Regions from separate parts of the Arthrobacter sp. yr096 genome, predicted to be linked through region 1. Evidence: predicted binding sites of a transcription regulator. Region 1 holds the regulator's gene; the other holds the start of a gene.
The links. Region 1 encodes Rex, which represses fermentation and respiration genes when NADH is low (regulators of the CRP and FNR family bind a similar motif). Its sites were predicted from a motif close to CTTGTGAANNNNTTCACAAG; they were not measured.
Positions count from the first base shown of each region.

Region 2: a site for Rex is predicted at 1,387-1,406, ahead of BMY91_RS19075 (queuosine precursor transporter). Genes of this name have one in related genera too.

Region 1 is NZ_FNYI01000001.1:110,164-113,721, forward strand. It holds gene BMY91_RS00485 (HAD family hydrolase) at 1-757, opposite strand, end outside; gene BMY91_RS00490 (glutaredoxin family protein) at 858-1,112, shown strand; gene BMY91_RS00495 (redox-sensing transcriptional repressor Rex) at 1,189-1,896, shown strand; gene BMY91_RS00500 (hypothetical protein) at 1,943-2,707, opposite strand; gene BMY91_RS23030 (hypothetical protein) at 2,970-3,558, opposite strand, start outside.
Region 2 is NZ_FNYI01000008.1:162,633-166,190, forward strand. It holds gene BMY91_RS19065 (TIGR01777 family oxidoreductase) at 1-672, opposite strand, end outside; gene BMY91_RS19070 (TetR/AcrR family transcriptional regulator) at 672-1,334, opposite strand; gene BMY91_RS19075 (queuosine precursor transporter) at 1,590-2,300, shown strand; gene tgt (tRNA guanosine(34) transglycosylase Tgt) at 2,398-3,558, opposite strand, start outside.

The sequences.
Region 1 (3,558 bases):
CGGTGGCAGCCTTGAGGCCGAGCGTTGCTGCACGGCGGCCGGACCGGAAGTCGTACACGGGCCAGTTGTTCTCGCGCGCGTGTTTGCGGAGCTTTGCGTCCGGGTTGATCACCACGGGGTGTCCCACCATGGTGAGCAAGGGAATGTCATTGGCGGAATCGCTGTAGGCCCAGCAGTGATCCAGGTCCAGGCCTTCCCGATCGGCCACGAGTTGGACTGCCACCGCCTTGGCGGGTCCGTGCAGGATGTCACCCACGAGTTTCCCGGTGTACATGCCATCCTCCACCTCGCCCACGGTGCCCAGTGCGCCGGTCAAGCCCAAGCGGGTGGAGATGACGGTGGCAACCTCGATGGGGGTTGCTGTCACCAGCCACACCTTGCGTCCCACTCTGAGGTGTTGTTCGGCGAGTGCCTTGGTTCCGGGCCAGATCCGGGACTCGATCATTTCGTCATAGACCTCTTCACCCAAGGCCTTGATGTCGTCAACAGTGATCCCGGCAGCAAGGGTGAGGGCGGAGTCGCGTACTGCGTGGACGTCCTCCATGTTCTCTCCGCGCATCACGAACTTGAACTGCTTCCAGGCGAACCCAGCGGCCTGCGGCAAAGTGAAGGCCTTGCGTTCGTACATCTTTCGCGCCACGTGGAAGAGGCTGGCACCCTTCATCAACGTGTTGTCGACGTCGAAGAAAGCAGCCTCGCCAGTGTGCTTCTGCGCTTGGGCAGATGCGGCAACTGCGGCGTTCTTCTCCTCGGGCATGCCTTGAGTCTAGTCAATTGCCGGTGCCCCGCGCTGAGGGCGCACTCTGTGCGTCATCCTGTGGGATGTGGGGGAGCACGGGGCCGGTTACCGTTATCCCATGGCTATTCCCGACGTCGTTCTCCTCACCAAAGCTGACTGCCACCTCTGCACCGAGGCGCGTGCCGCCGTCGAGCGTGTCACGAAAAGCCTGGGTGTGCAGTGGACAGAGCAAAGGATCGACGACGATCCGCAACTGCAGGAGCGGTTCGCCGAGGAGATTCCCGTGGTGCTGGTGAACGGTATCCAACGGGATTTTTGGAAGATCGACGAGGAACGGTTGACCCGCACCCTGAAGAAAGTCCTGGCAGGCTGAGGGTGGGGTTACCCGTAAGTAATGGCTTTTGTTGAGTCCGGCCGGGGGTCATAGAGTGGAACAACAAAGCGACGCAATGGAGAATACCGTGACTGCGCTGGAACCGTCCCCGGAAGCGACAACCGAGGACAATGAACCTGCCGCCAAGCAGATCCCGCCCGCGGCTGTGGCCCGGATGACCCTCTATTTGCGCGCGCTCAACTCTCTCTTGGCCGAAGGCGTGGAACGGGTTTCTTCCGAAGCGCTGGCTGAGGCATCGGGCGTTAGCTCGTCCACACTCCGCAAGGACCTTTCCTACGTTGGTTCCTACGGGACGCGCGGGGTGGGCTATGAGGTCCAATACCTTAGCCGGCATATCGCGGCCGCGCTGGGCCTGACGCACGACTGGAAAGTTGCGATTGTAGGTGCCGGTAACCTCGGAAAAGCCCTGGCGCGCTATGGCGGTTTCGAATCCAGGGGCTTTGACGTTGTCGCCATTTTTGACGCCGACCCCATGGTGATCGGCAACGAGGTGGGGTGGCTGCGCGTCAGCGACTCCGCGGAGTTGGAGCGCGTCCTGGAGCGCACGCATACGAACATGGTGGTGCTCGCCCTGCCGGCCACCGTAGCCCAAGCGGTATGTGACCGGGTGATCGCAGCTGGTATCCGGAGCATTCTGAGCTTCGCCCCTGTGCTGTTGCAGGTCCCGCCGCATGTGAACCTTCGCAAGGTTGATATGGCCACGGAGCTTCAGATTTTGGCTTACCACGCACAACGGGCGCAGACTCCGGGTCAGGCCATTTAGCCTTCGCCGGGGTCCACGCCCGCATGTGATTCTTCTTATTGCGTGTTTAGCGACCGTAGGGGTTCTGGTACGGGTTGCCGAACGGCTGTGGCTTCCGGAAGTACGGAGCGGATGCCGGCAAGTACAGCAAGACGATTGCGGCAACGCCCAGCAAGATCACCACGAGCTGCATAATGCCGTACGTGGCACCGAACTGGAACAAGCCGGTGAGGCCCAGGACAGAGATCGCTGCGAAGACCGTTCCCAGGATCCTGGCCCAGTTCTTACCTTTGCGGACGGGGAAAGCAACCAGGGCGTAAAGGCCCAAGGAAACAATTGCACCCACCACGGCACCCACTGCAATGGCGCCCCGCATGCCGTCCATGGACCCGGCAGGAAACTCGGTGCCCTGCTGGGCGGCTTGCTGATTCATGGCGTTGATAAAGGCGTCGGCGCCGGTGGTGGCCAACAGCAGCGAGCTGATGGCAGAAAGGATGCCGGCGGCAACGATCATCCAGAAGGCATAGTTCACCATCTGGGGAACGGCCGTAGGACCAGTGGGGCCGGGCTGCTGGCTCGGCCAATTGGTGCTCTGGCCATACTGGGGTGCAGCCTGCTGGCCGTATTGCGGTGCGGCGGGAGCCTGCTGGCCAAACTGGGGTGCAGCCTGCTGGCCGTATTGCGGTGCCGCGGGAGCCTGCTGGCCATACTGCGGTGCCGCGGGCTGGCCGTATTGCGGTGCAGGAGGCTGGGGCGCCGAGGGCTGGGTGCCCGGCTGCTCGGGCTGGTTGGAGTCGCCCGGGTTTGATGGCGGGTAGGGAGGGTTGCTCATGGCATTCCTTTGCTTGTTCGACTGCTGGTGCGGCCGCCGGGATCAGCAAAATGACCCTGCCCCCAGCGTGGTTCTGCATCCACCGTACCTCCCGGGTCTGACACTGTAGACGATCACACGCAGGTATTTCGGGCTCACAGCAAAAATCATCATGTTGGCTTACGCCTTCATGATGAAGGCCGCGGGAATCCGTAAGGGATTCACCGCGGCCTTTGCCTTCAAATCCGTCGTTCACCGAACGACGGCGGCAGTAGCGTCAGCGCTAGGCCTGACCCTTTACTGCCTTGAACCACAGCTGCGAATTGGGCAGCCACATCAGGACTACGGCGACAGCGCTGACAAGGAAACCAAACCAGTTGCCGCCCAGTCCCATGCCGGATCCGCCACCGTTGGCTGCGCCAAAGATGGCCAGCAGCAGGGAAACGGCGGCCACGATGGTGAGCGCCAGGCGGGCCCACTCCTTGCCTTCCTTCATTTTCATGGCCAGGACCACTTGCGCTGCGGCCACGGCCAGGGCGAGGAGGAGCAGTACCAGGGCGATTGCAGCAAAAGCCGGGGCGAAGGCGAACGCAGCAATGACTGCGAAGAATCCAATGAGCCCGAACAACAGGCCCAGGAGTCCGGAGATCACCCAGATGAAGTAGGAAACCTTCAGCTCCGTTGGCAGGCCCTGGGTCTTGAACATCCCCGAGAAACCGCCTTGCGGCATGACGTCGTTGAAGTTCCGGGGTCCGTCGGTGGGCATTTCGAAGTGGAATCCGGGTTGGCCCGGTCCCGGCTGGCCGGGGGCTGGCTGCCCCGTACCGGGCGGCGGCGGTGCGGGCTGCGAATACTGGCCCTGTTGCGACGGC
Region 2 (3,558 bases), on a different contig from region 1:
TACGGGGTAGGGCGATGCTGCGTTCACCGGACCGGCCAGCTCACCGTGGCGGTGGATAAACGCCACCGTCCGGAACAAGTCCTCCACATGAATCCAGCTGAACTTTTGCGTCCCGGGTCCCATATGCCCGCCCAAGCCAAGCCGGGCGAGGTTCCGGAATGGACCCATCACGCCACCGCCAGGCCCCAGCACAATCGCGATGCGGAGCGGCACCTTGCGGGTGGCAGGGACATCAGCCGCAGCCAGTTCCTCTTCCCAAGCACGGGCAACGTCAACGGAAAAGCCGCTGCCCAGATCACCAGAGTCCTCCGACTGCGGGCGATCTTCCGCGTGCCGATAGATGGTGCCGGTACTTGAGTTGATCCACGTCATGGGAGGTTCGGAGCACGCAGCAACAGCCCGGCCCAACGTCCGCGTGGTCAGAACCCGGGAGTCCAGAATTTCCCGCCGATGGCGGTCGTCATAGCGGCAATTTACTGACCGTCCCGCGAGGTTCACCAGCAGTTCGGCACCGTCCAGCACTTTGGTGATGGCGCCGTCGTCGTTCCATTGCGCGTCAGCCGAAGCACCACGCCCAACTGTCCGGACCTGCCATCCGTCGGCAAGAAACCGCTGCTTGAAGTAGCTGCCAATGAAGCCGCTGGCACCTGCGAGAACCACGGTCCGGTGCATCACGAGTCCTCCTTGACGTTGCGGACGAGGCCCAGGACGTCGTCGAACACCTTGCTCACGCCGGGGATTTTCGCCAGCGACAAGCCGCGCGCCACCAACGGAGCCGCACCGTCGATCAGCATGCGCGTGCGGCGTTGGCCCTCGGATTGGTCGTAAACCCAGAACAGTGCGACGCCCATGTACGCCAGCCACAGCAACTCCGGCAGGTCGCCGCGCAGCTTCTTCGCTACGGCGGGGGAGGAACCTTCGACGGCGGACCGGAAGATCGCGAGCGAAGCCTCTCGGGCGGCGGTGGACGCCGCGCCAAACGGGTTGACGGGCGACGACGGCCGGATCGCCGTCGCAATGAAATCGGAACCGAACTGGTGGTACGGCGCCATGACGTCGACTCCGGTATGCAGCACTGCTTTCAGGCGGCCCGCGAGATCCTGGACCCCATCGAGGGCCTGCGCCGCGACCACTGCGTGTTCATCCTGCACCTGGATATACAGCTCCTGCACAAGATCACCCTTGGACGCGAAGTAGTAGTAGGCGTTGCCCACTGAGACTCCCGCCTCCTGTGCAATGGCGCGCATGGTGGTTTTTTCGAAGCCGATTTCACGGAACATCTTCAGTGCGACGTCGGCCACCAGTTGGCGGGTCATTTCGCTCTTTGCGGCCATGTCGTGTTCCTCCCGAAATTTTTTGAACGTGTTCAAGAATGAGTATGCCTCATTTCTGAACGTGTTCAAAATGTGAGTGAAGGGGAGGTGAGAGAGCGTTGGTGGGAAGGGGGCGGTAGGTGAGAGAGCGTTGGTGGGAAGGGGGTGGGACAATGGAACCGGTGCCGGGCCGGATGCCCCACCAACCACAGTGCTAATACAGCGGGGCAGCCTCACCCAGGACGCCTGCGCAAACCACTAAGAAATGGATGACCCATGCCCTCGCCCTCAGGCTCCAGTACCTTGAGCAAGCCCGCTCCGCGTTTCGCTTCGATCGGCTCCCCGTATTTCGGCATCATGCTGGCCGTCATGGCGGTGGTGCTGATTCTGTCCAATATCGGCGCTTCCAAGGGCGTGGTGCTCGGACCGATCATCACCGACGGCGGGTTCTTCCTCTTCCCGCTCGCCTACATCCTGGGCGACGTGATGAGTGAGGTGTACGGCTTCAAGGTGGCGCGCAAGGCCATCATCACCTCGTTCGCGCTCTCGGTGTTCGCCTCGCTCTGTTACTGGATCATCATCGTGCTTCCCGGCTTCAGCGATGAGTACGGAACCGCCAAGCAGGCAGCCATCGAAGGTGCACTGGGACCCGTCCCGCAGATTGTCCTGGCCTCGCTGCTGGCCTTCCTTGCCGGGCAGACCATCAACTCCTGGATCCTGGTGAAGATGAAGGCCCGCACCGGCGAGAAGTCCCTGTGGGCACGCCTGATGGGCTCGTCGGTGGTGGGCGAATTCGTGGACACCCTGATCTTCTGCAGCATTGCGGCATCCGTCATTGGGATCACGGACGCGGGATCGTTCGTCAACTACGTCCTGGTGGGCTTCGTCTACAAGACCGCCGTGGAGTTCCTGTTCGTGCCGGTTACCGTGCTGGTGGTGGGCTGGATCAAGAAGCGCGAGCCAAGCTACGGGGTAGACGCGGCCTAGGCCCTGGGGCCCACTGGCCGAGTTCGCCGGAAACGTGTGAGATCGCCGGAAGTTTCCGCACGAACACGCACGCTTCCGGCGAACTCGACGCGGAGGGTCAGGAGTAGTACCGGCCCAAGGTCGCCGCCTTGAACTCGAAGAAGTCCCCGGACTCGATGGCCAGGCGGGCATCGTCCACCATCTTCACCACAAAGCGTTCGTTGTGGATGGAGATGAGCGTTGCCGAGATCATTTCCTTGGCCTTGAACAGGTGATGGATGTAGGCCCGGGAGTAGTTCACGCAGGTGTAGCAGTCGCAGCCATCCTGCAACGGCCCGAAGTCAGTCTTGTACTTAGCACCGGACAAGTTGAACCGGCCGAACGGCGTGTAGAACGCCGAGTTTCGGGCCACGCGGGTGGGGGAGACGCAGTCGAACGTGTCGGCGCCGTTCTCGATCGCTGTGAAGATATCGTCCGGCTCGGAGATGCCCAGCAGGTGTCGCGGCTTGTCCTCGGGCAGTTCCTCGTTGCACCAGCGCACAATCGTGCCCAGGTTTTCCTTCTCCAGCGCCCCGCCGATCCCATAACCATCAAATGGCATGGCGCCGAGGTCCTGGCAGGCCTTGCGGCGCAGGTCCTCATACTGGGCGCCCTGAATGACCCCGAACAATGCCTGGTACGGCTTGCCAACACGCGAGGAGGTCAAGGAAGCGTGCTCTTCCAAGCAACGCAGGGCCCACAAACGCGTCCGCTCCAGCGACTCCTCCTGGTACGCGCGGGAGTTTTGCAGCGTTGTGAGCTCGTCGAAGGCGAACATGATGTCCGCGCCGATCTGGTGCTGGACCTGCATGGAGATCTCGGGGGAGAAGCGGTGCCTGTCCCCGTTGAGGTGGGATTTGAACCAGACGCCGTCGTCGTCAATGTGGGCCAGGCGTTCCTTGCCCGGAGCCACAGCGTCATCAGGCCCGGAGCTGTCCACGTTCTTCATGTCGATGACCTTCTTGAACCCCGAGCCCAGGCTCATCACCTGGAATCCGCCGGAATCGGTGAAGGTCGGCCCGGACCAGTTCATGAACGCGCCCAGCCCACCCGCGGCATCGAGGATCTCAGGCCCCGGCTGCAGGTAGAGGTGGTACGCGTTGGCCAGCACAGCTTGGGCGCCGAGGTCAGCGATGGACTCGGGAAGCACTGCTTTTACAGTGGCCTTGGTCCCGACGGCGATGAACGCGGGCGTCTGGATGGTTCCGTGCGGTGTGGTGATGGTTCCGGTGCGGCCCAG